DNA from 2 places in the Bradyrhizobium sp. BWA-3-5 genome. Region 1 is predicted to be linked to the other one. Evidence: predicted binding sites of a transcription regulator. Region 1 holds the regulator's gene; the other holds the start of a gene.
What was found. Region 1 encodes LexA, which represses DNA repair genes until DNA is damaged. Its sites were predicted from a motif close to TGTTCNNNNTGTGTTCNG; they were not measured.
Positions count from the first base shown of each region.

Region 1 (15,167 bases):
GCCGCGCATCGAGGCTTCGCCCTTCAGATCGGCGCGGCCCTTGAATTCATCGGGCACGTCCTGCAGCACCTCGATGTCGGGCGCGATGCCCTGGGCCTGGATCGAGCGGCCTGATGGGGTGAAGTAACGGGCCGTGGTCAGCGCCAGCGCGCCGTTGCCCGGCCCGAGCGGAATGATGGTCTGTACCGAGCCCTTGCCGAAGGTGCGCGTGCCGATCAGGGTGGCGCGCTTGTGATCGCGCAGCGCGCCAGCGACGATCTCGGACGCCGAGGCCGAGCCGCCGTTGATCAGCACGACGAGCGGCTTGCCCTTGGTGATGTCGCCGCCGCGGGCGGTGAAGCGCTGGGTTTCCTCCGCGGTGCGGCCGCGGGTGGAAACCACCTCGCCCCGGTTCATGAAGGCGCTCGACACCGACACCGCCTGGTCGAGCAGTCCGCCGGGATTGTTGCGGAGGTCGATGACGTAGCCCGCCAGCTTGTCGGCCGGGATCTCCTTGGAGATGTTGGCCAGCGCCTTTTTCAGGCCGTCGGTGGTCTGCTCGTTGAAACGGGTGATCCTGATGTAGCCGATATCGCCGCCGTCGGTGCGGAATTTGACCGGACGCACCCGGATGATCTCGCGCACGATCGCAACCTCGATCGGCGCGGCGCCCTTGCGCACGACCTTCAGCCGGATCTTGCTGTTAGCCGGGCCCTTCATCCGGCTCACCGCCTGTTCGAGGCTCATACCCTGAATCGCCTCGTCGTCGATCTGGGTGATAACGTCGCCCGACAGCACGCCCGCCTTTGCCGCCGGCGTATCGTCGATCGGCGTCACCACCTTGACGAGGCCGTCTTCCATCGTGACCTCGATGCCGAGCCCGCCGAACTCGCCATGGGTGGTCTCCTGCATGTCGCTCCAGCCTTTCTCATTCATGTAGCGCGAATGAGGATCGAGCGCGGAGATCATGCCGTTAATGGCGCCTTCCATCAGCTTGGAATCGTCCGGCTTTTCGACATAGCTGGTCTTGACCCGTTCGAACACGCTGCCGAACAGATTGAGCTGGTTGTAGGTGTCGGAACGGGCCGCGGCCTTTGCCGCCGCGACCAGATTGGCGCCCTGTGGTCCGGCCACGACAAGGGTCAGACACACACCCGTCACCGTGCCGAGAAGAAAGGCGAAATTCCTGCGCATATGGGGCGTCCCTTCCCTAACGGACGCCCACGATTCCCCTGAATCAGCGCCCCTGTCCCGGCACCGCCAACACACAATGGCTTTTTGGTCGGATCAAGGCATGCCCGCCCGGGGCAATACGGCCTCAAGGAGCCCTTATCGGCCTCGAATTGATCCGATTCACCCGAAACAGGAACATTTTCTCACCGAAAGCCGACCGCATTTGCTGAGTTTCCTAATCGAGTGCAAATGTAGGATCGACCCGGCCGGGTTCCGCGGTTCGAAGGGGCAGTCATGGCTGATAGCAACGAAGTGCAGATCGAACCTGCGCTGACCGCGACCGACGAGGTGCGCTCACTCGTCGGTGAGTTGGAGGCTGTGCTCTCCGCGGAGTACTCGCCTGAGCAGCGTCATGGCCTGACGCTCGACGCGATTTTTCAACCGGACGTCCGATTCTTCCTCGCAAGACTGCGCGGAGCGGCGGTTGGCTGCGGCGGCGTCTTCCTCTTTCCCGATTTCGCGGAGGTCAAGCGCATGTACGTGCGGCACACCGCGCGGGGACAGGGCGTTGCGGACGCCATCCTGGCCCGCATCGAAGCCGAGGTCCGCCATGCCGGCCTCACCGTGCTGCGTCTGGAGACGGGAGACCGGCAGATCGCGGCGATGCGGCTCTATGTACGAACGGGATTCCGGGAATGTCCGGCGTTCGGCGCCTATGCGAAGATGGCACCACAATCCATCGCGAGCAGCGTGTTCTTCGAGAAGCGGATCATATAGCCCGGCCATGCGGGCTTTAAGGACTTTGCTTACTTTGCCGCGCCTTCGGCGGATTTGGCCTTTGGCTTGCCGGGTGCCGGCGCCTTGGCGGCGCCTTTCGGCGGGGCGCTGTCGCCGCGCATCGTTCCCCAGGGATCGCTCTTCTGCTGCTGGGGAATGTTGCCGAGCGATCTCTGGTAGGCCCGCTCGGCGTCCTTCTCGGCCCTTATTTCGGCCGGCGTCTTGTCCTTGTCGGTCTCGCCGTAGGCGGGAGGACGGGCCTGCTGACCCCAGGCGGGACCAGCCAAGAATGCAATCACAACGGTCGCGCTCAAAATTCTGCCCACGATTTTCATGCCACCACTCCCTGTTTTGACCCAACGCTTAGCACAGCTCGCGGACCGGCTTAAATGCCGGATCGAGCGGAAATCAGTCCGAGCCGTTGCCCATGCCCAATCAGTTTTGTAAACGACTGCCATGAATTCGCCGCCAGCGCCCCACTCCGCCGACGTCCTGTTGTTCGACCTCGGCCGCGTCGTGCTCGATATCAGCTTCGACCGCGTGATGGCGTGCTGGGCAGGCCATGCGGGCTGCACGCCTGTTGACCTCGCCGCGCGCTTCATTGTCGACGACAGTTTCAAGCATCACGAGATCGGCCGGATCGACGACGCCGCGTTCTTCGCAAACCTGCGCCAGTCGCTCGGCATCACCATCACGGACGCCCAATTCCTGGAAGGCTGGAACGCGATCTTCACCGGCGAGATGCCCGGCATTGCCCCGCTTCTCGCCGGTGCGGCGCGGCGCCTGCCGCTCTATGCCTTTTCCAATACCAATCCGGCCCATGTCGCGCATTTCTCGCGGGCCTATACTGATGTCCTCAGCCACTTCCGCGAGATCTTCCTGTCCTCGAGCATCGGTTTGCGCAAACCCGACGCCGAAGCCTATGATCATGTGATAAAAGCGATCGGCGTGCCGGCCTCGCGGATCCTGTTCTTCGACGATTCAGCCGCCAATATCGAAGGCGCGCGGGCGCGCGGCCTTTCTGCCATCCACGTGACATCGACGGATGACGTGGCAAGGGCACTGACCGCACTTGGAATTTAGGGAGGTCTGCCCGTGGCCTTGATGCCGGTTGCCGATGCATTGTCCGCGATCCTTGATGGCGCCGATCCCCTGCCCGAGGAAATGGTCGCGCTGGACGCCGCCCATCACCGCGTGCTGGCGCGCGACGTCGCGGCGCGGCGGACCCAGCCGCCTGAGGCGATGTCGGCGATGGACGGCTATGCGGTGCGCGCAACGGATGCCGCCGATCTCTCCGCCCGGCTCAAAGTGATCGGCGAGGTCGCCGCTGGCCGCCCGTTCGAACGGAAGGTCGGCCGCGGCGAAGCGGTGCGAATTTTCACCGGCGGCGTCATCCCAGACGGCGCCGACGCCGTCATCATCCAGGAAGACACGGCTGTCGACGGCGATCATATCACCATCACCGAAGCCGCCGTCCCCGGGCGGCATATCCGCGCCGCCGGCGTCGATTTCCGTGAGGGTGACGTGCTGCTGAAGCGCGGGCGCCGCCTCTCCGACCGCGACCTGTCGCTCGCCGCCGGCATGAACTATCCGGAAGTCGCCGTGCACCGCCGCCCGAAAGTGGCCGTGCTGGGCACAGGCGACGAGTTGGTCATGCCCGGCACGATCCCCGGCCCCGGCCAGATCGTCTACTCCAACGGCTATGGCTTGCGCGCGCTGGCGCGGGCGGAGGGCGCCGAGGTCGTCGATCTCGGCCTGGCCGCCGACACCGTTGCCGCCACCACGGAAGGTATCCGCCGTGCCAACGAGTCCAACGCGGATGTCCTGATTACCATGGGCGGGGCGTCCGTCGGGGACCATGACCTCGTCAAGCAGTCGCTCGAAGCCGAAGGGACGACCATGGCCTTTTGGCGGATCGCGATGCGGCCGGGCAAGCCGATGATGCATGGCAGGCTCGGCTCGATGCGGGTGATCGGCCTGCCCGGCAATCCCGTCTCTTCCTATGTCTGCGGATTCCTGTTCCTGGTGCCGCTGATTCGCGCTTTATCGGGCCGCGACCACGTCCATCACGTCAGGGAAGGCGCCGTTTTGGGCCGCGACCTCGCCGCCAACGACCAGCGCGAAGATTATCTTCGCGCCCGCCTGGAAGAGCACGAGGACGGCACGCTGACGGCCGTGCCGGTCACCCACCAGGACTCCTCACTGCTCGGGAATCTCGCTGCGGCACGGGCACTTGTGATACGTCCGCCATTCGCGCCGGCCGCCGTGAAGGGGTCGCGTTGCGAGCTTCTGCGCCTGCCGGAATGACGCGCCGAACGGCGCATCCGGCCGCTATCGCCAATGCGTTCACCTGAAATTAAGTGGTTGCGGAACACATATCGAACATATAGTGTCCGTTCATGATTTGTTTCGAGCGCTAGTGTCTCTGGTTGGGAGTTTGGGGACTCCGGCGATCTGGGCGCTGAAATTCGAGACCGAACGACGATACCAAACCGGGGGATTGCTCGCGATGCTTACGCGCAAACAGTATGAGCTACTGCGTTTCATCAATGAACGGCTGAAAGAGGCCGGCGTGCCGCCCTCCTTCGACGAGATGAAGGACGCGCTCGACCTGCGCTCGAAGTCCGGAATCCACCGCCTGATTACGGCGCTGGAGGAGCGCGGCTTCATCCGCCGCCTGCCCAACCGCGCCCGCGCCATCGAAGTCATCAAGCTGCCGGAGCTTGCGACAGCCGGCAACGGCCGCCGCGGCTTCACGCCAAGCGTTATTGAAGGCACGCTCGGCAAGCGCACCTCAAGCCCGCCTGTTGCCGAGGACGACGGCAATCGTCCGGTCGCCGTGCCCGTGATGGGCCGGATCGCCGCCGGCACGCCGATCGAGGCGCTGCAGACCCGCAGCCATACGATCAGCGTGCCGCCTGACATGCTCGGCTCCGGCGAACATTACGCGCTCGAAGTGCGCGGCGATTCCATGGTCGATGCCGGCATTCTCGACGGCGACATGGCGCTGATCCAGCGCAACGAGACCGCCGACACCGGCGATATCGTGGTGGCGCTGATCGACGAGGAGGAAGCCACGCTAAAGCGTTTCCGCCGCCGCGGCGCCTCGATCGCGCTCGAGCCGGCCAACGCCGCCTATGAAGTCCGCATCCTGCCGCCCAACCGGGTCCGAATCCAGGGCAAGCTGATCGGGCTGTACCGCAAATACTGATCTTTAAATATTGGTCTGTCGGTTGGCGTACATGACGACAACGACATCCAGCCCCGGCCATCGGCCGGGGTTTTTTGCTGCGTGAAGGAACAAAGCCCCGTTATCGCGCTTGTGATTTTGATCGCAGTCAGGCCAGTCGCAGAATTTGTCCCGAACCAAGAAAAGCTTCTGCCAAGTCCACTTGCGATAAAATCCACTGCGATAGAGGCCTGTGCCTCCTTCCAGACACGGGTCAGCTATCTCAAACGAGGGAGCCATCCGATGTGTGACTATAGCCTGCACGCCGTGGCGACGCGCCCTGCCCGGGTCGGCGAGACGCTTGTTACCACAACCTTCCGCGGTACTTCGACCCGCGGCTTTGCGTCAGAGCGCGAACCAGCAGTGGCGGTCTGCATGCTTCCCGGCACCGAACTGGCGTTCGCCGAGGACGTCAGATACGATAACCGCTGGATCTGGACGCGAACCACCGAGTGGCGGGTCGGCAAGTTCAATCAGATCGAGCCCGAAGTGGCCGACCGTCACCATGACGCGATCGAATTTCCCGATGGCAGCCATGTGCTGGTGACGCAGCTTTGCGAAGGCCAGCGGGCGACCGTGCTGCAATTGCCGGTGGTCCAGACCGGCGGCGAGCGCGCCCCGAAAGCCGTCGAAGCGCCTCCGGCCGCTTCTATCGTGACCGGCTAAACGCCGCGCATGTAATCCGCCGGTTCAAACCGGCGGATTACGTGATATATTGCCTGGAAAATCGGCGCCGAGGGCAGTCGGTGGTCAACAAGATTACATGGCAAAGAGCCGGACGCGTCACTGCACCGGGGCGGTACATGTTCCGCTATGGCTGGCTCACCGTCACCGCGGACGATCTCGCGATCTGGCAGCAATTCCCCGACGCCTCGTTCACGTTGGTCAACCTGCCTTCGCAGCCTGACGCGCCGGAGGAGTTTCACCTCGGCGCGTTCGAGATACCGGTCGCTCCTCCGCACGACGATCGCTGAACTCAATTTATTCTTCCGCCTGAAGGTCCGCCTCGGCCGGCGTCGCATCGACGGCCCGCGCCGGCACGCGCGGCGCCAGCACGGTGGCGTCCGGCTCGCGCTCCTCAGCTACGGCCGGCGACCACGGCCGGTCGATCCCGCGCGGCTTGACCGCCTCGACGACAAAGCCTTCCCTGCCTCGCCCTAGCGCCATCGCGCCCTGGCGCCGCAATCGCTCGCCGTCGATCACGGAAGCGCTGCAGGCGGCCGGCGCCTGCCGCAGCGTCACGATCAGCGCCGTGCGCTCGCAATCATCCGCAAACGCTTCCGGCCTGAACGCCTGCGCGACCAGCGGGCCGCCCGCAGACGGCACCACGCAGCCGAGGTCGTCGCAGGACACGCCTGAGGTGAGCGTGGCATCGGTTGCGTTGCGCGCATCGGCATCCGCCGCCAGCCACTCCTTCAGCAGGAACGTATCCTTCGAGCCCTTCACCGCGTGCATCAGATGCAGCCGGCCGTCCTGGCCGCGGACGCCGACATGGCGGCCGTCCGCAGAGATCAGAATATCCGGTGGCGTCACCCGCGCCGCCCACATCGCCGCCAGCACCACCAGCGCGGCGCCCGACCAGCGCAGCGGCGTGCGCAGCAGGCCGAGCAGGATGATGCCAATACTCGCCGCGATCAGCGGGCCGATGCCGAAGGCCGGAATGCGGCCAACCGCGCCGGGCAATGCCGCGACCCATTGCGTGACCGCAATCATCCAGTCGATGCCAAAACCCATGATCGCCCAGAACAGCCCATCGAAGCCGAACGGCATGGCGACGAGGCCGAGCAGGCCCGCCGGCATCACGACCGCCGACACCACCGGCATCGCCGCGAGGTTGGCGATCACGCCATAGGGCGTCACCCGGTGGAAGTGAAAGGCCGCGTAAGGCATGGTCGCAAGCCCCGCCACCAGGGAGGCCAGCAGCAGCATGGTGAACTCGCGGCCGCCCCACAGCGCGGCCCGCGCGGTCGCGTTGTTGTCGGGCGCGGCGAACAGGCGCGGCATGCCGATCTGCACCAGCGCCACCAGGCCCAGCGTGGCGGCAAACGACATCTGGAAGCTCGGATGCACCAGCGCCTCCGGCGCCACCGCCAGCACGATCAAGGCGGCGACCGCGAGCGTGCGGAAGGTGATGGCGCGGCGGTCGACCATGACCGCGATCAGCACCACGGCGGTCATGAAGAACGACCTTTGCGTCGCGACCTCGGCGCCCGAGAGCAGGAGGTAGAACGCGGCGGCAGCGAGCGCGGCGGCCGCCGCCCATTTCTTGATGGCGTAGCCGACCGTGAGCACCGGAAACAGCGCCAGCAGCGCCCGCACCGCAAAGAACACGACGCCGGCGACGACAGCCATGTGGTAGCCGGAGATCGACAGCACATGGCCGAGGCCGGAGATGAACATCGCATCGTTCACCGGCGGCGAGATCGCATCGCGCCGCCCGGTGAGCAGCGCGGTTGCGATCGCGCGTTTGTCGCCTTCCAGCGTGGTCCTGATCCGCGCATCGATCGCGTCCCGCAGGCCCTGCATGAAGGCGGAATAGCGCAGGCGCAGCCCGCCGCCCTCCGGCGGCTCGGCCGTCTTGATCGCGCCCATCACGAAGCCGGAGGCGCCGATGCCGGCGAAAAACATGTCGCGGCTGAAATCATAGCTGCCCGGCCGCACCGGCCCGAGCGGCGGCAACAGCCGCGCCTTCAGCTCGACAAAACTGCCGACATCAGGCGCCGCGCCTTTCTTCACCGACAGCCGCACGCGCTCCAGCTTCAAAGTTCCCCGCGCGCTTTCCATGGTGACGACGCGCAGCACAAAACGGTCGGTGCGCTCGCGGATGTCGCGGGTTTCGACAAAGCCGGTCAGCGACACCGAGAACATCGGCCGCGCCAGCACGCCATGCGCCACCCGCGCCGTCTTCCAGGTGGCGACCGCAAAGCCGGCCGCGACGGCTGCGATCATCACCGCAGCGGGAAAGAACTTCTGCCGCCGCAACAGGACCGCCACCGCGCACAGCACGATGGCCAGGCTGGCGGCCACCGACAGCACCGGCTCATGATCGGCCGCGAAGTAGAGCGCGATGCCCGAGCCGAACGCCACCGGCACCCAGGGCAGCAGCCGCCCGGCGCCGGCTTCGGCGCGGGCCCATGCCCGCACGGTCTCGATCAGCGGCGGCCAGAATGCAGGCGGCGACGGCGCAAGGCCGCCGACGGGCACCGCCGCGCGCGGTGGCCAAGTTCCGGCATAACCGCGCTTTCGGCCCGACGTGTCGTCCTGATCCGCCACCGAGCCTACACCTTACTACACCTTACGATCTCGTGGATGGCGCAAGACTACCGGACGGTGTATCGGGCCCGCTAGCAGAACAGATGCAGAAACCTCAGGAAATGCACGCCGGCGGATAGGTACGCCGCACCGGATAGCGCTGCACAGCGCTTCATCCGCCGTGGAAAACCTCCATTAAGTCAGCCCAACTGCATTTATCGACTCGGCCAGCCGTGCTGGTTTCTGTGCAGTTCAGGTTCGTGGCGGAATACGATGTGAGCCAGTTTTCCTCCGTGCTTCTGCTGATGATCGCTCTGACGCTCACGGTATGTGTCGGAGTGGCGGCTTGGCGCATCTCCGGCGACACGTCGGAGATTACCGGCGGTATTCTGCCGGCATTGAGCGACCCGCGCTGACGCTCGCCCAATAGATGCGTCATATTGAATCTACGGAACCGGAAGAAATACATGCCCGCCGGGGTTACAATTCCGCGCTATGTCTCGAACAGCAGGACAAGAAGTAACGTGAAACATTCGGCCTGGATTGTATGTGCGGTGATCCTGACGCTTTCTCCGGCCGGTGCCGCAACGCCGGAGCAATGCCGCTTCATCGAAGCGCGCGCCGATCGCGAGGCCTGCTATCAGCGCCAGGAGGCGGCGCGGCTTTCCCGGCAAAAGGCGAACGAGGCCAAAGAGGCCGAGCAGCAAAAGCCTCACGAGCCGATGTCGGCCGAAGATGCCCAGCTCGCAAGAGCCATCCGGGGCATCTGCCGCGGCTGCTAGCGAGCTAGTGCAGCGCCGCAGCCTGCTGCATGACCTACCGCCATCGATGTGCCTGTCCACCATCTCAGCATGAAGGGGCGTGGCGCAGCTTTGTGACCATGCTCACACATGATTCCTCCAGATAGGAAGGGATGACGAATGCTTCGATGGCAAACAGGATGACGCCCAATCCGAGTGCGATGGTTAGCCAGACGGCTGGACCGGCCATGCCGAGGACAAACGGCGAAACGACCAGCCACGCACCCACCAACAGGCTGGCAACGTCTTGCCAGTTTGAATGCGCATGATGCTCACCTCCCCTCTCTCATTGATACGGTGGTGCGGCGCTCAAAGCGCATCCGTCCGGCCTGCGTTGTGTTGCCGCCGTGCTTTGGGCCCGGACCGACCAGCCAAACCCGGCAGCGAACCGTCGGGAAGAGCGCCCTTTAAAGCGCTCTGAAGGTGCGCCGCAGCAGGATGCGCATTGTTCGCGCACGACCAGGCGTCAACACGTCTACGCCTCTCGGCTCGACTGGAATTCACGATTGCGTTCAGAACGAGAGAAGCATGCGTGCCCCCTAGACGTGCGCGGAAACGACCGAAAAAATCTTGGTAATTGGCAGTGGGTCAGTTGGAATATGGCAGCCATCCGTACTGGAAAACGCGTGAGCGGAGGCGCATACTTCCGAAATGGCGACCATTGTCAGGTGTAACAATTGCGGCGCCGAGTACCATCGCACTGACGAGAAGTTTCTGGTGCCGCACACTGGTCACGCATCCTGTACGATCTGCGGTGACACGCTGGAGTATTGGGTGGAAGACACCCATGTCGCCATATTCGAGTTGGTCATACGTCCAGACGGAAGCCCTCGCACAGCCCAAACGCCCTAGGACCCAGCCAACTCGCCAGGTCGCGATGCAATGCCGGCAACTTCAAGCACGCGTGCTCTGACATTAATGCCGGGCGGATCCGCCGATGCGATGTCACTGCCCGAACATGAAGGGGTCAGGCCATCGGGTTTATTGGTTCGACAAAATTACTGACCCGCCCCGTCAATCAGCGGGGTCTTGGACGAGACGTGGTGACTGACGATCTTCCAGTCGCCGTCTTCGCGAAGGATGACCCAGGTGATTTTCACGACCAGCGGCTCGGCATCCTGCTCGATTGTGAACGTCGCCGTACCTGCGACGTTGATCAGGTCGGGCGCCGCCTGCGCGGTCCTGACATCGGTGAATTCGACGGACGGCGAGTGCCAGCGCGGCAGGCCTTCGAAATAGGCCTTCACGCCGTCTTTTCCGTGGTAGAGGAGCGGGTTCGAGCCGAAGAAGAACGCATGCTTCGAATAGAGCGCGGCGAGCCCCGTGGCGTCCAGCCGGGTGAACGCCGCGCCCCATCGCTTCATGACGCCGGAGACGATGTCGTGGGGTGCGCTCTGCATCCAGGCGATCCTAGGCCATAGGACTTCAGCCCTTCCCGCCGACTTCCTTGGCAAACGTATCGCGCAGGCCGATGGTGCGGTTGAAAACGGGCTTGCCGGGCGCGGAATCCTTGTCGCGCACGAAATAGCCCTGCCGCTCGAACTGCATCACCTCGCCGGAATTGTCCCCCGCGACCGACGGCTCGATCCGAGCGTCAGGCAGGACCTCCAATGACTCCGGATTGAGGTCGGCGGCAAAATTCGCGGCATTCGGGCTCGGGTTCGCGAACAGCTGGTTGTAGACGCGGATCTCGGCGGGCACCGAGTCCTTCGCCGACAGCCAGTGCATGGTAGCCTTGACCTTGCGTCCGTCGGGGGCGTTGCCACCCTTGGTGGCGGGATCATAGGTGCAACGCAGTTCGACGACTTCGCCGGCACCGTTCTTGATGACGCCGGTGCATTTGACGAAATAGGCGTAACGCAGCCGCACCTCGTTGCCCGGCGACAGGCGGAAGAATTTTTTCGGCGGGTTCTCCATGAAGTCGTCGCGCTCGATATAGAGCTCGCGGCCGAACGAAATTTTTCGCGTGCCGGCGGACGGATCGTCGGGATGGTTGACGGCCTCGAGCTCCTCGACCTGCCCTTCCGGATAATTCTCGATCACGACCTTGAGCGGCCGCAGCACAGCCATGCGCCGCTGCGCCGATTTGTTGAGATGCTCGCGGATGCAGAACTCGAGCATGCCGACATCGACGATGCTGTTGGCCTTCGCCACGCCGATCCGCTTGACGAACTCGCGCACCGCCGCCGGCGGCACGCCGCGCCGCTTTAGGCCCGCGATGGTCGGCATGCGCGGATCGTCCCAGCCGGAGACGTGGCCGTCGCGCACGAGCTGCGTCAGCACGCGCTTGGACAGCAGCGTGTAGGTGAGGTTGAGGCGCGCGAATTCGTACTGCCGTGGCTTTGACGGCACCGGTAGCTTTTCCAGCAGCCATTCATAGAGCGGCCGGTGGTCCTCGAACTCCAGCGTGCAGATCGAATGGGTGATGCCTTCAATGGCGTCCGACTGGCCGTGGGCGTAGTCGTAGCTCGGATAGATCGACCATGTGGTGCCGGTGCGCGGATGCTCGGCATGCAGAATGCGATAGAGCACGGGGTCGCGCAGGTTGATGTTGCCGGCGGCCATGTCGATCTTGGCGCGCAGCACGCGGGCGCCGTTCGGAAATTCACCGGCCTTCATGCGCCGGAAGAGGTCGAGGTTCTCCTCGACCGTGCGGTCACGGAACGGCGAGTTCTTGCCGGGTTCCGTCAGCGTGCCGCGATTAACGCGGATTTCCTCCTGCGACTGGTCGTCGACATAGGCATTCCCGGCCTTGATCAGGCCCTCCGCCCAATCATAGAGCCGCTCGAAATAGTCGGAGGCGTAATAGAGGTCGGTTCCCCAGTCGTAGCCGAGCCAGTGCACGTCGGCCTGGATGGAATCGATATATTCCTGCTCTTCCTTGGTCGGGTTGGTGTCGTCGAAGCGCAGATGGCACTTGCCGGCGAATTCCTGCGCGATGCCGAAATTGAGGGCAATCGACTTGGCATGCCCGATGTGCAGATAGCCGTTCGGCTCCGGCGGGAAGCGGGTCACGATCCGGCTGTGTTTCTTGGAAGAGAGATCGGCCTGGACGATGTCGCGGATGAAATCGCGCCCCGCCTCTGCCGTTACCGGTTCTGTGGTCATCTACGAGTTCCTGTTAGGGATTGGCGAACCTTCTGCCAAATTCGCCCCTGTGAGCCAAGCCTACTTTGCGGTCGCAAAGGCTTTAGTTATGCACCGTTCCTGCTATACACCACCGCCAATTCCTGAACCTCTGCCCCGTCCGGTAATGACTGATCCCGTCGTCACACGCTTTGCCCCCTCGCCCACCGGCTTCCTCCATATCGGCGGTGCCCGGACCGCGCTGTTCAACTGGCTTTACGCCAAGAAGACGGGCGGCAAGATGCTACTGCGGATCGAGGATACCGACCGCGAGCGCTCGACCGAGGCCGCCATCGCGGCCATTCTCGACGGGCTGAAATGGCTCGAGCTCGATTGGGACGGCGAGGTCATTTACCAGTTCAGCCGTGCCTCAAGACACCGCCAGGCGGCCGAGCAACTGCTCGCCAGCGGCAAGGCATACCGCTGCTACGCCACATCGGAGGAACTGGCGGCGATGCGCGAGAAGGCGCGCGCCGAGGGGCGCACCCGGCTCTATGACGGGATGTGGCGGGACCGCGATCCGGCGCAGGCGCCTGAAGGCATGAAGCCGACCATTCGGCTGAAGGCGCCACAGATCGGCGAGACCGTGATCGAGGACCAGGTTCAGGGCCGCGTGGTCTGGCAGAACGAGAACCTCGACGACCTCGTGCTGCTGCGTGGCGATGGCACCCCGACCTACATGCTGGCGGTGGTGGTCGACGACCACGACATGGGCGTGACGCACGTCATTCGCGGCGACGACCATCTGATCAATGCCGCGCGCCAGAAGCAGATCTACGACGCGCTCGGCTGGGACATCCCGAACATGTCCCACATCCCGCTGATCCATGGGCCGGATGGTTCAAAACTCTCCAAGCGCCATGGCGCGCTCGGTGTCGACGCCTACCGCGCTATGGGATACCTGCCGGCGGCGCTGCGCAATTACCTCGTCCGGCTCGGCTGGAGCCATGGCGACCAGGAAATCTTCTCGACGCAGGAGATGATCGACGCGTTCGACCTGCCGGCGATCGGCCGCTCGGCGGCGCGTTTCGATTTCGCAAAACTGGAAAACCTCAACGGCCACTACATCCGCCAAGCCGACGACCGCGAGTTGCTCAGGCAGTTCGAGAGCGTGCTCGACTACGTCCCCGAAGGCGCCGACCTCAAGGCCAAGCTGAGCGACGCCACACGCGCGCAGCTGCTGCGCGCGATGCCGAGCCTGAAGGAGCGCGCCAAGACGCTGATCGAGCTTATCTCGGGCGCCTATTTCATCTTCGCCGACCGGCCGCTGCAGATCGAGGCCAAAGCCGCCGCGCTGCTGACGCCGGAGACCCGCGCCCTGATCGGCCGGCTGCGGACGGCGCTGGATGCCGTTACCGACTGGCGCGCCGAGACGACGGAAGCCGCCATGCGGAATTTCGCCGAGCAAAATAACCTCAAGCTCGGCGCCGTCGCCCAGCCGCTCCGGGTGGCCCTGACCGGACGGACGACTTCCCCGGGGATTTTCGACGTTTTGGACGTCCTGGGGCGGGAGGAATGCCTTGCCCGCCTCGCCGATCAAGCCGGCGGCTAACCCCTACCTTATGCCGGTTTCCGCCCGTCTTGCAGTGCACAGGGCAATAAGCTAACCCATTCAGCGCCGCTTCCAGACAAGCCGGCTCCCTTGCTGCTGCCTTGAAAATGGCACCAGGGGCAGCGCGGTTTTTCGTAACGATTTCATCGGGGATTCACGATGGACGCCAAATCCAGCAACAAGACTGCAACGCTCACGGTAGGTAACAAGACGTACGATTTCCCGATCCTCAGCGGCACAGTGGGGCCAGATGTCATCGACATCGCCAAGCTCTACGCCCAGGCGGGAATGTTCACCTACGACCCCGGATTCACTTCGACCGGCAGCTGCCAGTCGAAAATCACCTATATCGACGGCGATGCCGGCGTCCTCGAATACCGCGGCTATCCGATCGAGCAGCTTGCCGAGCACGGCGACTTCCTGGAGACCTGCTACCTCCTGCTCTACGGGGAATTGCCGACGAAGGCGCAGAAGGCAGACTTCGATAATCGCGTCACCCGCCACACCATGGTGCACGAGCAGATGGCCCGCTTCTTCCAGGGCTTCCGCCGTGACGCGCATCCGATGGCGGTCATGGTCGGCTGCGTCGGCGCGCTGGCGGCGTTCTATCACGACTCGACCGACATCAACGATCCGCAGCAGCGCATGATCGCCTCGATGCGGATGATCGCGAAGATCCCGACGCTGGCGGCGATGGCCTACAAATACACCGTCGGCCAGCCCTTCATTTATCCGAAGAACTCGCTCTCCTTTGCCGAGAACTTCCTGAACATGTGCTTCGCGGTGCCCTGCGAGGACTACAAGATCAACCCGGTGCTGGCTGACGCGCTCGACAAGATCTTCATCCTGCACGCCGATCACGAACAGAACGCCTCGACCTCGACGGTGCGTATCGCCGGCTCGTCCGGCGCCAACCCATTCGCATGCATCGCCGCCGGCATCGCCTGCCTGTGGGGCCCGGCGCATGGCGGCGCCAACGAAGCGGCGCTGGCGATGCTGTCCGAGATCGGCTCGGTCGACAAGATTCCGGAATTCATCAAGAAGGTGAAGGACAAGAATTCGGAAGTCCGCCTGATGGGCTTCGGTCACCGCGTCTACAAGAACTACGATCCGCGCGCCAAGATCATGCAGAAGATGTGTCATGCCGTGCTGAAGGAAACCGGCCATGGCGACGATCCGATGCTCAAGGTCGCGCTGGAGCTGGAGAAGATCGCGCTCTCCGACCAGTACTTCATCGACCGCAAGCTCTATCCGAACGTCGACTTCTATTCGGGCATCA
Region 1 is NZ_CP136626.1:3,708,597-3,723,763, reverse strand. Features, by position in the region: gene RX331_RS17970 (S41 family peptidase) at 1-1,173, opposite strand, end outside; gene RX331_RS17965 (GNAT family N-acetyltransferase) at 1,447-1,929, shown strand; gene RX331_RS17960 (hypothetical protein) at 1,959-2,264, opposite strand; gene RX331_RS17955 (HAD family phosphatase) at 2,386-3,012, shown strand; gene glp (gephyrin-like molybdotransferase Glp) at 3,025-4,236, shown strand; gene lexA (transcriptional repressor LexA) at 4,439-5,140, shown strand; gene RX331_RS17940 (hypothetical protein) at 5,402-5,824, shown strand; gene RX331_RS17935 (hypothetical protein) at 5,962-6,132, shown strand; gene RX331_RS17930 (ComEC/Rec2 family competence protein) at 6,140-8,431, opposite strand; gene RX331_RS17925 (hypothetical protein) at 8,671-8,826, shown strand; gene RX331_RS17920 (hypothetical protein) at 8,935-9,192, shown strand; gene RX331_RS17915 (nuclear transport factor 2 family protein) at 10,209-10,610, opposite strand; gene RX331_RS17910 (glutamine--tRNA ligase/YqeY domain fusion protein) at 10,636-12,318, opposite strand; gene gltX (glutamate--tRNA ligase) at 12,464-13,888, shown strand; gene gltA (citrate synthase) at 14,048-15,167, shown strand, end outside.

Region 2 (15,167 bases), 3.4 Mb from region 1:
GGTGCCGACCGGGTTCATCAAGGCAGGCTTCGAGCGGATCCCGCGCGACTATGACGACAGCGCGCGCGCCGTCGGCGCCAGCCAGACCACGACGATGCGGCTGGTCCATCTGCCGCTGCTCCGCCCGGCCATGCTCGGCGCTGTCATCGTCGTGTTCGTGGACTGCCTGAACGAACTGCCGGCGACGCTGCTGCTGCGGCCGCTCAACGTCGACACGCTGGCGACCTCGATCTACCAATATGCCAGCCGCGGCAGCTTTGAGGAAGGCGCGCTGGCGGCGCTATTGATCGTCGCCGCCAGCATCGGCCCGGTTGCGTGGCTGACGCGGTTTTCGGATGTTCCGTCAGGGCCGGCATAGTCCGCTTCCAGTTCTCACCCGTCTTACGGCGTGGAGAATTGCCCGGCGCGCTTGATCAGCAGATCGAGGAAGCTTCGTGCCCGAAGCGACATCCAGTGCGTCTCGGGATAGACCGCGTGCAGCGGCAGCGCGGCAATCGAAAAATCCGGCAACAGGTTCTGCAACTGGCCACCGCGGATGCCGGCAAGCGCGCTCCATTCCGGCAGTATCGCGATGCCGAGATGATGCCTCACCGCCTGCTCCATCGCATCGGCATCGTCGACCAGAAGCGGCCCGGTGATCGAAACGACGTGGCGGCCGTGCTCGGATTCGAATATCCAGTCGTTGGCGGACGGCAGCCGCGAATAGACGATGCATTGATGCGCATTGAGATCGTCAGGCGCGCGCGGGACTGTGCGACCCTTGAGGTAGGCCGGCGTCGCGACCAGATAACGCCGCACCGTGCCGAGCCGCCGCGCAACGAGTGTGCTCGATTCGAGCTGCCCGATCCGCAGCGCCAGCTCGATCCCCTCTTCCACAAGGTTGACGAAACGCTCGCTGAAGCGGACGTCGAGGCGAACGCCCTGATAGGTCCTGATATATTCGGCGATGACGGGCATCAGGTAGCGCCGGCCGAACGACGAGGGCAGGCTCACCCGCAGCGTGCCGCTCGGCCGCAGCGAATTCTCCTCGACGTTGGCTCGGGCCAGATCGAAGTTGCCGAGAATCTGCCGGGCCAAATCATATATTCGCTGGCCTTCCGGCGTCGGCTTGAGCTTGCGCGTGGTGCGAAAGAATAGTTGCGTGCCGAATTCGCTTTCGAGCAGCGCGATGCGCTTGCTCACCGCTGGCTGGCCGATGCCGAGCTCATGGGCGGCGACGGAGAAACTGCCGCCCTCCAGGGCACGGACAAAGGCGCGCAGACAGTCGAGCCGGTCCATTCGATCATTCCTATTAGGAATAGATCATATCCTATCCATTCCGTTTTTCCCGGGCAAGTTCGCAGCTAGGCTGCAGCCAACAACGGGAGCGCGACCTCCCGGGCAATCCTTGGACAATCTTTTGGGGAGGCGGACATGAGGCGGCGCATCGGGATCGTTGGGGCCGGCATCGCCGGCCTGCACCTGGCCCTCTATCTTCAGAAGCACGGCGTCGACGCGACGTTGATCACCGACCGCGCGCCAGACGACTATCGCGGCATCCGCCTGCTCAACACGGTCGCGCATCACCATGTGACGATCGCGCGCGAGGACTATCTCGACGTCAATCACTGGGGCGATCCGAAACATCACTATTACTACCACGATCACTTCTTCAACTTCCCGCAGCCGATCAGCTTCCGCGGCTACTTCTCGCGGCCGAGCCGCGCGGTCGATTACCGCATCTACCTGCCGGTGCTGATGAAGGATTTTGCCGATCGTGGCGGCAGGATCGAATACCGCCGCATCGAGGAAGATGACATCATGCCGCTAGTCAATCGCTTCGACCTGCTCGTCGTCGCCAGCGGCAAGGGTCCGCTCGGCCAGCTGTTCGCCTACCGGCCCGAGCACTCGCCCTATTCCCAGCCACAGCGGCGCCTTTGTGTCGGGCTTTACACCGGCGTTCGCGAGCCGGACCCCATGAACGTGACGCTGTCGGTCTCGCCGGGGCATGGCGAGATGATCGTCATTCCCACCATCACCTTCAACGGCATCGCCAGCGCGCTTCTGATGGAGAACGTCCCGGGCGGCGACATGGAGGAACTGGCGACGCTGAGCTATGATGCAGACCGCAAGCGTTTCCTGCGCACCGTGCTTGACAAGCTCGAGAAGCATCATCCGACCACCTATGACCGCATCGACACCGCGCGCTTCGATCTCGCACAGCCGCTCGATTTGCTGCAGGGCGGCGTGGTGCCGACGGTTCGCAATACGGTGGTGGAATTCGACGGCGGCAAATGCGCGATTGCGCTCGGCGATGTTCATTCGGTCGTCGATCCCATGATGGGACAGGGCGCCAATGTCGCCTCCTACGCCGCTTTCGTGCTCGGCGAGGAGATCGTGGGCACCGACGTGCTCGATGCGCGCTTCTGCGAGAAGGTCGATCTCAAGCGGCAGGACCGCGTGCTGGCGGCGGCGCGGTGGACCAATATCATGCTGCAACCGCCGTCGGAGGCACTCGGCATGCTGATCGGCACGATGAGCCAGAACCAGGCGCTTGCCGACGAGTTTACCGAGAATTTCAACTATCCGGACCTTCAATGGGACCGCGTCGCCTCGGCCGACCGCATCCATGCCTGGATCGAGCGCAAGACGCCGGCGGTACCGGTGCGGGCCACGGCGTGAGCGAGCCTGCGATGCAGCGCGCCGACCCGCTTGCCTTCCGCCAGGCGGCGTCGCGCTTTGCGACGGGGGTTGCGGTACTGACCGCGCTCGACCGGCATGGCGCGGCCTGCGGCATGACGGCCAACAGTTTTGTCACGATCAGCCTCACGCCGCCGACCGTGCTGGTCTCGGTGAAACCAGGCAGGACGCATGAGGCGGTGTCAGCGAGCCGGCGCTACGGCGTTAACGTGCTGCCGGAACATGCGAAGGCGCTATCGAAGCATTTTGCGGATCAATCGCGCGAGGCATTTCCCGGCGACGACATTGTCGATGGCCTGCCGCGGCTGTCGAACTGCGTGGCGTTCTTCGCCTGCGAGGTGATCCGGACGATCGACGTCAGCGACCACACGCTGTTCATCGCCGAAGTATCCAGCTGCCATCACAGTGACAATCTTCCGCTGGTGTACTTCTCCAGCCGCTATCATCTGGGACCGGGGACACCCGCCGACCACTAATGCGCCTTGCGCGTTTGTCAGCTCGGTGCGCCGATCGCCCGCACGAACCGCCGGAAGCCCGGCGATCCCGTGATAGCCTCGAACGCCGGATCGCGCTTCTCTTCGGCGAAGGCAAAGCCGACCTTGGCATAACAACGCTCGGCCGCCTCGTTGCCAATCAGGAACGAAATCGGCGCAATCTCGAACCCCGCGGCCCTGCCAGCGGCGAGCGCATGCTCGATCAGCGCCTGCACCAGCCCGCGCCCGCGATATTCAGGTAGCGTCGCGACATGTTCGATCAGCCAGTCCCCTTCGCCGCCCTGCACCCAGCAGTTCACTCCATAGGTACCGCGCCGGAAGATCGCCTTCAGATCGGTGGCGCCCAGCCCCATTGCGGTCGCCACCTCCTGGATCGCCGCTCGCGCGGCCTCGGGGCCGGCCGCGGGCAGCGCGCACAGCGATGCCGCCGGCTCCCCCTCGACCTCGGCGACGATGAAGTGAGTGATGTGCCACCACGATGGCGTTGGCGCGAGCGCGATGCATTCGACGAACGCAAGACATTGCGGCTCGTCCCAACCGAGGGCGATGTCGAACCAGCCGCGCCGGAATGGGCCGCGCTGCGAGGCCAGGATGTTGCGGGCAATGAATCTTGCGTCTTCGCGACGCGCGGGACGGATCGCTACTTGCGACCGCCCCGCCATCACATCAGGCGTTCTTCAGCGCGACGCGGAATTCGGCCTCGGTCTTGGCCTTCACCTCGTCCAGCGTAACCCCGTCGGCGAGCTCGATCAGCGCCATGCCGTCCTTGCCGTGTTTGTCGATGGTGAAGACGGCAAGATCGGTCACGACCATGTCGACCACGCGCTCGCCGGTCAGCGGCAAATTGCACTTCTTCAGCAGTTTCGGGCCGTCCTTGGCGGAATGCTCCATCACCACAATCACCCGCTTGACGCCGGCGACGAGGTCCATCGCGCCGCCCATGCCCTTCACCATCTTGCCCGGGATCATCCAGTTGGCGAGATCGCCGTTCTGGGCGACCTGCATCGCGCCAAGGATCGATAGATCCATATGGCCGCCCCGGATCATACCGAAGGAGTCCGCGCTCGAGAAATAGCTGGTCGACGGCAGTTCGCTCACCGTCTGCTTGCCGGCGTTGATCAGGTCGGCATCTTCCTCGCCCTCGTAGGGGAACGGGCCCATGCCGAGCATGCCGTTCTCGCTCTGCAGGCTGACGTCCATGCCGTCGGGGATGTAGTTCGAGACCAGCGTCGGAATGCCGATGCCGAGATTGACGTAGTAGCCGTCGCGCAATTCCTTCGCGGCGCGCGCAGCCATCTGTTCACGGGTCCAGGCCATATCGTTTCTCCTGTGCGTGCGCTCAAGCAGCCGGCCGCGGGCGGGTGTTGCGGAATTCGATCCGCTTCTTGCCGGTGCCCACTTCAATGATGCGTTTGACGAAAATGCCGGGCGTGTGGATGTGGTCCGGATTGAGTTCGCCGGCCGGAACCAGCTGCTCGACTTCGGCCACGGTGATCTTCGCAGCGGTCGCCATCATCGGGTTAAAGTTGCGCGCGGTCTTGCGGTAGATCAAGTTACCGGCGGTGTCGCCCTTCCAGGCGTGCACGATGGCGAGGTCGGCAAACAGGCCGCGCTCCATGATGTACTTCTCGCCGTCGAATTCCTTCACTTCCTTGCCTTCGGCGATCAGCGTGCCGACGCCGGTCTTGGTGTAGAACGCCGGGATACCGGCGCCGCCGGCCCGGATGCGCTCGGCCAGCGTGCCCTGCGGGTTGAACTCGAGTTCCAGCTCGCCGGCGAGATACTGCTGCGCGAACAGCTTGTTCTCGCCGACATAGGACGAGATCATTTTCCTAATCTGCCGGGTTTCCAGCAGGCGGCTGAGGCCGATGCCGTCGACGCCCGCATTGTTGGAAACAACCGTCAGATTCTTGACGCCGGAATCGCGGATCGCGTCCGAAAGAGTTTCGGCGATACCGCACAGGCCGAAGCCGCCCGACATGATCATCATGCCGTCCTTGAGAACGCCATCGAGTGCCGATTTGGCGTCGGGATAAACCTTGTTCATGGAAATAAGACCTGATGAAGGGAACGGCCGAAAGCCGGCATTATCAGGAGTATTAGGCGAATTCTTCGCGGTGCGTCAATGCACTCAGCCGATGACGCCCTTCAGACCTGCGTATATGGAGCCTGCCGCGGTCCCAACCACCCCGAGCAGGGGACCCGCGGTCGTCATGAGGTCCTGGATGGTCCGCGCGCGGCGGCGAAGATGCTCCTCGCCGACATGCTGACCGAGCAGGCCGGCCAGCTTGTAAGCCACGGGATTGGGCTTGCCGCCGCCTTGCGTCATCGTCTTTGGCAAGATCTCGAAGATCAGCGATCCGAGAATGTTGCCAGTGACAAAGGCGAGCGCAATGCTCAGCGAATATTCAATCACTTCCCGCCACTCGACCCACGGCCCCGGTACGATCGGAACATTGTCGTTGATACCCGTGACGGTCAGCATGCATGTCACCGCGATCGCCGCGGTCAGAAACCCGACCAATATGGCGCCGCGAAAGCCGACCTTGTGACGCGCACGGATCAGCAGCCCGAACGGCAGCGGGATAATCACCGAGGCGAGCCGGAGATAAAGCGGGCTCACATTCAACGTGATGGTGACAAAGATGTGCGCGGCGACCAGCAGGATGACGGGTACGACGACATAGGCGAGCGAGTGAACAACGTAGAAATGGCCCGGCGAGCGAATCCGTTCGATGCGCGCGCGGGTACGGTCCAGTTCGCGCTGCAGCCCGTCCAGTTCCAGGACGATTTCCTGGATCTCGGCAATGACCGGGCGCACGATCCGCAGATCGCGCGAGCAATGCTTGCAAACGACGGCCTCATCCTTGATCGTTTCAGCGCAGAACGGGCATTCCATCAGGCTGACCGCTTTCGTTTCCGCCGGAGCGCTTCGAGCTCGGTGCGCGCCTGGTCCAGTTCCAGCCGCAACATGTCACGCTTGCGAGCCAGTTCGTCGCGCTCGGTGAGCAGCTTTTCCGGCACGGCTATTTCGCGCGAGCAGGAACCGCAGACGCGCGCCGCTGGCGGATTTTCGCGCGCGCAATATGGACAGGCGGTGCTCAGGGCACAACCTTGAGGAGGAAGCTCGTGGTCCCGATGCGCCCGTCACTGTCCTTGACGTCTACGCGCACCATATGCTCGCCGGCTGGCAACTCGACTTCCGGAATGTCGATGCCGGACGGTTGCACAAAGGCTTTTATCCGCTGCGTGAGATCGACGTTCGGGGTGCGGAGATAGATCACCTTGACGGAGGTAGGATCGATCTTCGCTCCGCCATACGGTTCAAATTTCAATTGAAAGCGCATCGGAGATCGAAGCTCTCCCGGGCTTGTCACCACGTCGACTTTGGGTCCTCGCGTGATCCCCCGCCGTTCCGTTATCACCGCGCCTTTCGGCGGCGGCAACGCCGCTTCCTCGGGGGTGATCAGAACCTGCGCAGCGCGTGCCGGCGACGAACCTGCGATGGCCGCAGCACTTGCCAACAGCACCCCCAATTTCCAACTTCGCACGATTGCTCTTCCTCCCCTCGTTACCAACCTATCGCACACCGCCGTCGCCAATGATGCTGTATGGCGCCCAGAATAACGGATGGGCATAGGCGAATTCTGTCTTGCCATCGGGGCCGGCATAACCCGGGCCGTCGATCAGCGCCATCATCGCCTGCCGCAAGGCTTCGCCGCGCGTCAGTTTCGGATCCTGCGCCTGCCGCTTGAACAGGTCGGCCACCAGTTCGCGTGCCGACTGGGAATGAACCGACCAGTTGGTCACCAGGAGCGCGCGGGTGCCGGCATAGAAAAAGGCGCGGCCGAGACCCGATGCCGCCTCGGCTCCGGCGCCCGCGCCGGTACCGGTGTTGCACGCCGACAGCACCACCCAGTCGGCATCGAGCTTGAGGCCAAGTATTTCCTCCATGGTCAGCAGCCCATCGCCCTCGCCGCCGGTCACGGTCGGAGAGGACATCGCCAGCGCCGGCTGCGACAGGCCGTTCAGCTCTCCAGGCACCAGGCCGTGGGTCGCGAACGCCAGCACCTTGAAGCCGGACAGATCCATCGTCTTGACCGCCTGCTCGCTCGCCTGCTTGCCGAGGTTCAGAACCTTTGACGGATCGGCCTGCAACGCCAGCGCAATCGATTTCAACTCTTCCGACGTGTCTGGAAGTCGCGGCAACATTGCCAGTTCAGCGCTGTCGACGCCATCGAGCTTGACGCTGTTGCGCCGTTTCAACGGACCGCCGCGCGTGGTATTGCCGCTGGCGTCGGCGAGTCTGACCTTTTCGCTGGCGATGGCTTCAGCTTCCTGCTCCTTGCTGAAATAGGGATCGCCGAACGCAATCAACTCGCTGCGCCCCGCCTTGCCCGGCGGCAATTGCCGCAGCGTGCGCAGCGCCGCCGCTGACGGCACGGTGGTGATGGCATGGGTGCGCGCCAGCCAAGGTACGTCCTTGTAGCTTGAGAACAGCGGATCGTCGTCGCTGCGAGCTTCAGACGGCGCGGTCGGCAACAGTGACAGCGGCAGCAGGCCGAGCGCGCCATTGGTCACCATGATGAGGTTATTCGCCGGCTTCCATCCGCTTTCCACCGGCTGCAGCAGTAGCGAATAGAGTTCATGGGCGAGCTTGAGATCGAATGGCGGAATGTCCGAAATCATCGCAGCCTGCGGCTCCAGAGCCTCGCGCAGCTTGCGCACCTTGCTTTCGATGTCGCCACTGCTTGCCTTGATCGCGGCGAATGCGACCGGACCGCTCTTCGGGACGGCCCAGACGAAGCTGTAGTTCTGTCCGAAATAGAACGACAGCATCGCCTCGTCCTCAGCCAGCGTCGCCCTGATGTGCTCGACCGACGGTGGTTTCGGTGAGACCAGGCCGGCATAGGCCGGGAAGCGCTGGCCGATCTCCTGCTGCGCCTTGAGGCGATCGGCGCGCAGGGCGTTGATCGAGGCGTTTATCGCCTGCACGCCCTTCTCGTCCCGTTCCGCCGATGACAGCGACAGCACGTTGTTCAGCGTGCCCAGTTGCGCGTTGATCTGCTTGCCAAGGTCCTGCTCCTTGCGCACCAGTTCGGCCAGTGCCGGATCGCTGGCCGCGGCGCGTGCGCTCGAGGCTGCGAGCGCCTGCTGCACGGAGCGACCTCGAATGGCATCGGCCAGGCTGAAGGTCTCGGCACCGATCTCGCCGGAAGCGTTTTTCTCGCGCGCCAGCATGACGAGGTAGGCTTCGACAGTATTCTGCAGGCGGAGGTTACGTGCAGCGACCGCGGTCGTATCGTCATCCGCATTCTCGCGGGAGTATGCCATCAGAATTGGGATCGCGGTGCGGAATTCGCGAGCAGCTTCCGCGTCGCGTCCGGCGCGCATCAGACCGACCGCCAGAATGCCGCGTGCCAAGGCTGTATCGGCATGATTTTCTCCGACCCTGGAAACCTGCCTCTTCACGAGTTGCTCGGCGGCCGCAATGCCGGCATCGACCTGCCCGGCGGCATAGAGCGAGGTGATGCGTCCGCCACCTAGTTCAAAGCTCTGCCGTCGCGCCGGCTCCCAGTTGGCGATCGCCTTGTCCAGCTGCGCGAACACGGCAATCGCAGCTCCCCCCTTACGCTGCAGGTTCAGGATATTGCCAAGCTGCGAAAGCTGCTGCACGTTCGAGAGCGAATCCTCGGCAATGCCGACGGTTCGGATGATCTCAAGAGAAACCCGGACCAATTGCTCAGCTTCGGCGTAACGGCCCTGCTCGACCAGAATGTCGGCTAATCCGGTAACAAAGCGCGGCGTGATCGGATTGTACTTGCCTTGGTTCTTCAATTGCGAGAGCAGCGCACGGCGCGCATCGACCTCGGCTTCCTGCAGCCGCCCTTGTCGCGCTTTTACCCTGGCCTGGCTCACGACGTTGAAATCGACTGCGAGCACCATACTGGACTCCGACGGCGGACTCTCGGAGGCCAACATCGGCTTGATTGCCGCTCGTTTGCGCATTTCGGCCAGCTTGTACGAAGTCTCAGCATCGCGATACTGTCCCCGCGCTTCAAAAATCATGGCGCGACCGATTTCGACTTCGGCCTCCCAGTTCTGGCCGTAGGTGTTGTATGCCGCCCGCATCAAGGGATTGCCGCTGGTCCGCGCTTCCTGAAGCAGCGGCTGGCTGCGGCGGAGATAAGCTTCAGCCTGCCCGATATCGCCCATCTGAATAAGATAGGTGGCAATAGCCCGGTTGGCACCGATCGAGAATCCCCTCGCTCCCCTTTGGTTGGACGTCTCGCGAATCAGCCGCTGATACACTTCAACGGCCTTCTTGGGATCGCCTGCCGCGCCGTGCTGCTGGGCGGCGAGCGTAATAAACCTTCCCATCAGGAGGGCAGAAACGGTCCCACGTCCGACTTCCATGGCTTTGTAGGCGTCGGCGATGGAATCGGCCAGCCGGCCGAGCTGGGCACGTGCGTTACCGCGATCGAAATAGAATTGAGCGAGGTCCTCGCCTGCCTCCCTGCCCGGCTTGGCATCAGCCTTCGCTTTCAGCGCCTCGATCGTCTTGAGATCGGCCTTCTCGCTGTCCAGGATCGCGGTAATGTCGGTGATCGTTCTCGGCGGCGCGACGAAGCCGGCCGGTTGCGCGCTACCGGGCGCCACCTTGGGCGCGACTTCGGTTGGAATCGCGACCGCTACGTTGGCGCGGCCGTTGGCCTTGTCGAGCGCGGCCTTGACACAGGCGCGTACACGTGGCGTCGCTTGGGCACGGCAGGCTTCGAGATTTTCCCTGCCGCCGGAGGCGCGCATGCACGCCTGAACCATCGGGCGGCCGACGCTCATCCGGCAATTTTCTATCGCCGCTTCGATGCTCAGCGCCTGCGCCGCGGAGGCCAACATAACAAGAATTGCCGTCGAAATGGCGCATTTTGAAGTGGCGCCGGATGTCAGAAAGTTCTTGGGCAGGAGCAAACGGGCGCTATTAGCCGAAACCATGGATGACCCCCTTAATAAAAATCAGGGCCGGACAATATTGGGAAATACTAGCAAGTTTCTTCGGGGCCGCCATGAGATTTTCGGCCCACGCTTCGGACCTTCTGGTGATCCGTAATGGTACGGGAATGGTACGGCTTCGGGCGGCCGAGCCCTGGGTTTGCGATCCGCCGCCGGAACCGACCCCGGGCTGGCCTTGAAAGGGTCACGAAAACGCTTCAAGTTGTGTGAATTGGCACGGGCTAATCTTTGCGCGGCCTGCCCTAATCAAGATAAACGCTATAGCAGTAACCCGACTTCGGTTTAACCAGATCCGGATATGTCATTGACGATGGCCCAAGGAATGAAGCGCCTCGGGATGCCGATTGCGGCAGTGTTTGCCGTCGCCGTGCTCGCGTTGATCGGAACCTCCTGGTTCCTCAACCGCGATGCGCTCCGGCAGGCGGTCGAGGCGCAGATCCGCGCCGTCACCGGGCTCGATCTGGTTGTTTCAGGCGCGATCGACGTGTCCGTGTTTCCGGGCAGCTACGTCTCCTTTCACAATGTCGGGCTGAAGGGCGGTGGCACCACCGATCCCGCGCTGCAGGTCGACGTGCTGACCGCCAACCTGCGCCTGCTGCCGCTGCTGCTGCGCCGCTTCGAGATCGCCGATGTCATGATGCTGCGGCCGCATATCCGCGTCGTCAGGGAGGCAAGCGGAGAAAGCAACTGGACGCCGTTCGTCGAACGGATCGCGCGCACGATGCGGCCCGGCGCGGAAAATCAAGTGTCGTTTTCCGAGATCAGGATTCAGGATGGCGTGCTGAAATACGAGGACGCCGCCAATAATCTCAAGGAACAGCTCGGCGACATCGATCTCTCGCTGGCCTGGCCCTCGATCTCGCGTTCGTTCGCGGCGACCGGCCAGTTCGACTTTCGCGGCGAACGCGTCGACGGCTCGATCTCCGCCAGCGACTTCGTCGCGATGCTCTCGGGCGACCGCTCGGGCCTGAAGGCGCGGCTGATCAGCGCACCCTTAAAACTCGCGTTCGACGGCTCGGTTGCCAACCGCACCAGCCTGATGATGGAAGGCACCATGACCGTCGACAGCCTGTCGCTGCGCAACGCGCTGCGCTGGATGGGAGGACAGGTGCCCGGCAGCGGCGGCTTCGGCCGTTTCGCGCTGAAGGCCCGCGCCAACGTCGTCGGCGCCTCGGTGGCGCTCACCAACGTGAATGTCGAGCTCGACGGCAACGTCGCCGAAGGCGTGATGACCGTCGCCAATAACGGCCGTCAGACGCTGCAGGCAACGCTCGCCGCCGGCAACCTCGATTTCACGCCGTACATATCGACGTTCCGCCTTTTGGCGAGCGGCGCGCGCGACTGGAACAGGCAGTTGTTCGACCTGTCGTCGCTCTCCGCCACCGATCTCGATATGCGCTTGTCGGCTGCGCGGGTGACGGTCGGCGGGACCAAGCTCGGCCGCACTGCCCTCGGCGCCAATTTGCGCAACGGCGCGCTGGCGCTCTCGGTCGGCGAGGCGCAGATGTATGGCGGCATTGCCAGGGGTTCGTTCGGGATCGCGCGCTCGGACGCAGTCGCCGACGTCAAGGCGCAGTTGCAGTTCACCGATGTCGACCTGCAGGCTTGCGCCAATGAATTGTTCGGCATCACAAAGCTGTCCGGCCGCGGCAATCTCGGTGTCTCGCTGGTGGCGTCAGGCGCCAGCCCGTTCGGCCTCGCCTCCTCGCTCGACGGCACCGCAACCCTGGTCGGCCATGACGGCGCGATCGCGGGCTTCAATATCGAGCAGTTGCTGAAACGGCTGGAGCGGCGGCCGCTGTCCGGCAGTGGTAATCTGCGCAGCGGCTCGACGCCCTACGACAGTCTCAACGTTTCCGTGCGCTTCAACGACGGCATTGCCACCGTGGAGGATATCCGCGTCGACGGCCCGACGACGCGCCTGACGCTCACCGGCACCGCTTCGGTGCCGAGCCGCGAATACGACCTCAAGGGCGTCGCCAGCCTGACGGCGGCTGCGTCCGGCGGTGACAAGGGGTTTGAGCTGCCCTTCGTGGTGCAGGGCCCGTGGGACGATCCGCTGGTATTTCCCGATCCCGAGAGCCTGATCCGCCGTTCGCCAGGCGCGGCCCCGCTGCTTGACGCCGTAAAGGACCGCAAGACGCGCGACGCGGTGCGCTCGGTGATCGAGCGGTTTACCGGCGGCGGAGCGAAACCGGCGGCGCCGGAGACCGCTGACGGCGCGAAGGCGAATTGATCGCCGGCCATCTCAATTAAATGAGAGCGGCCTGAGCGGCAGTCGCCGGGCGGCCAGTTCCATATTATGCTTGGCGCAATGCCGGATTGGAGCTCGTGGAATGAGTGCCGACATTGCCTTCGACGCCAACATCCTCTTTGCATTGCTGACCATCGTGGCGATCGGTTCAATGTACCTCGCCGGCCGAATTGCCGAGCGGCGCGGACGGCGCTTCACGGTGTGGGCGTGGATTGCCGCGTTTATCGGGCCGCTGGCGCTTCCGCTCATCTTCCTGTTTCCGAACAGGCATCGCGGTAACGCCGGCTACGTCTAGACGAGCGTAGCCGAAGCCTTTCGTCCCGCTCGCTTCACTACGGCACGTCATTGCCCCGGCCACCCCCGACACCATACGGCTTGTTCAGAAAATAACTCCGGTTACCCAGCGCCGCTTCGGCATATTGATCGATCGCGACGATGATCGCCTGGACATGGGCGTGGCACCAGCCTTCGCGCGTCGCCATGATGCGGACTTCCGCCAGCGCGTTTATCCACGGCGGGTTGTCCGCGCTGTGATCGTACCATCGGAGCGGTCCTGACATCGCCGGCCTCTGTTGATGAAATCTTCCAGCTCCGCCCGCTTGCGCGAGAGCAGGAGCTGCGCCCTTGCATTGTTCAGGCCGGATTGATCGCGCTGGCGCGCAAGCTGGTCCAGCTCGATAATCCGCCGGCGCAGGGCCTCTACAGTGTCATCGCTCACGGCCGTTGGGCACGCCGGTAGAGGGCTTCCGGCCGACCGCACGGGCCTCCAGCTTCAGCCGCTCATCGACACTGAGCAGCCGCTCCTCGCCGCCGAGCCGGTTCCGCTCGCCGATCAGGCCGACCATTGTGGCCCGCATGGCCATGAGATGCGTGGCGGCGACCGAGCAATCCTCATCCCGGTTCACCTGTTTGCGGATGTTATCCTCCGCGCTCCGCATATCCGTCCGCAACATTCTGATTTTTCTACGAATTTCATTAAGTTTGTTATCCATGGGCCACCTCACTGCGGTAGAACCCTATAAGAACAAATAAAGAACAAATTTCAAGTTAAGAGTCGACATCCAATTGAAAATTCTCTGATGAAAAATCCTTGGAGTTCCCGATGTCCCGCCTCCCCGACCAGGTGGACGCCCCGATGACGCCCCGCCAACTGGCAACCCTGCGCAGCCTCAGCGCTGAGGCCTATCAGCCCAAACTGTTCGCGAAGAATTTGACGGCACAGGAGGCCGAACGACGTATCGCGGCGCTCAAGGCGGAGATCGAGCTGGCGAATTCGTTTTGAAGATCCCGCATATCACCGCGCTCTGCGAGTTGCATATTTTTGCGATGGACAGAAAATGGTTGCGAGCGAGTCCTTTGCCGAATTCCTGCGTGAGCAACTCGCCCCGCTCGGCGGCATCACCATGCGGCGCATGTTCGGCAAGACCGGCGTGTTCTGCGACGGCGTGATGTTCGGCATGGTGACGGAGAACACGCTCTATCTCCGGGTCGATGACGAGAGCAAGGAAGCGTTCAAGGAGGCCGAGGCCTATCCGCCGCTCAACTACGCGAAGGGCGGCGGCACCATCGATCTCTCTTTCTGGCGCATCCCCGAGCGGCTGTTCGACGAGCCTGAGGAATTTGTCGCCTGGGCGCGATCCGCGCTGGCGGCGGCGCACCGCGTTGCCGCGATCAGGGAACGCGCGGCGCCAAGACGGAAAGCCCGGCGCAAGGCGGATTAGCGTCAGCCATCATTGGATTTTGGCCCGTCATCGGTCAGGTCAGGGGCCGATTGGTTCCGCTTCATCAAAGCTTTAACGAATTGACCGGCTCGCCCGCAATGACGCCACAAACGATCCCTCCCCTACAGAAGTCTGGGATTTGCTGGCTGGATATGGCTGCATGGTTGCGCTATCATTATCCAACCGGTTAAAAAGCCCGGCGTTTTCAGGGAGAACAACGTGATATCCAGGAGACTAAAGTCATTTTCGCTCGCCGTTGCTGCCGTCGGGCTGTTTTACGCCACGGCACCCGCGCTCGCCCAGCAGAAGACCATCACCGTCTGGTTCGGCAAAGGCTTCTACAAGTCTGAGGACGACGCACTGCTCGAGGCGATCAAGAAATTCGAGGCCAAGACCGGCATCAAGGTCGAATTGTCGCAATACGCCATCCAGGACATGATTCCGAAGACGGTGGCGGCGCTGGATTCCGGCACTGTGCCGGATGTCGCCTATTCCGACAGCTATGACGTGCAGGCGCAGGGCAAGTGGGCGTTCGAAGGCAAGCTGGAAGATCTTTCCGACATCATGACGCCGATGAAGCCGGCATTCGCGCCGAACACGCTGGAGACCGTCAACCTCTACAACGACGTCGCCAAGAAGCGCGCCTATTACGGCTTCCCGCTGAAGCAGCAGAGCATGCATGTGCAGATCTGGCAGGACATGCTGGAGCAGGCCGGCTTCAAGCAGAGCGACATCCCGACCAAGTGGGAAGACTACTGGTCGTTCTGGTGCGACAAAGTGCAGCCGGCGATCCGCAAGGCGACCGGTCAGCGCATCTATGCCGTCGGCCAGCCGATGGGCGTGGAATCCACCGACAGCTTCCAGTCGTTCTACACCTTCATGGACGCTCACAATGTCAAGCTGGTCGATGACGAGGGCAAGCTCCTGGTCGACGATCCAAAGACGCGGGAAAACCTGATCAAGGCGCTCAAGGATTACACCGATACCTACATCAAGGGCTGCACGCCG
Region 2 is NZ_CP136626.1:7,102,133-7,117,299, forward strand. Features, by position in the region: gene RX331_RS34105 (iron ABC transporter permease) at 1-358, shown strand, start outside; gene RX331_RS34110 (LysR family transcriptional regulator) at 382-1,278, opposite strand; gene styA (styrene monooxygenase subunit StyA) at 1,414-2,661, shown strand; gene RX331_RS34120 (flavin reductase family protein) at 2,673-3,155, shown strand; gene RX331_RS34125 (GNAT family N-acetyltransferase) at 3,173-3,835, opposite strand; gene RX331_RS34130 (CoA transferase subunit B) at 3,840-4,490, opposite strand; gene RX331_RS34135 (CoA transferase subunit A) at 4,513-5,220, opposite strand; gene RX331_RS34140 (hypothetical protein) at 5,305-6,072, opposite strand; gene RX331_RS34145 (hypothetical protein) at 6,072-6,197, opposite strand; gene RX331_RS34150 (hypothetical protein) at 6,275-6,703, opposite strand; gene RX331_RS34155 (CHAT domain-containing tetratricopeptide repeat protein) at 6,753-10,013, opposite strand; gene RX331_RS34160 (AsmA family protein) at 10,495-12,420, shown strand; gene RX331_RS34165 (hypothetical protein) at 12,521-12,733, shown strand; gene RX331_RS34170 (hypothetical protein) at 12,771-12,998, opposite strand; gene RX331_RS34175 (hypothetical protein) at 13,146-13,391, opposite strand; gene RX331_RS34180 (DUF3072 domain-containing protein) at 13,541-13,720, shown strand; gene RX331_RS34185 (TfoX/Sxy family protein) at 13,776-14,159, shown strand; gene RX331_RS34190 (ABC transporter substrate-binding protein) at 14,379-15,167, shown strand, end outside.
Region 2: the regulator LexA is predicted to act here: its motif matches at 13,459-13,476, upstream of RX331_RS34180 (DUF3072 domain-containing protein).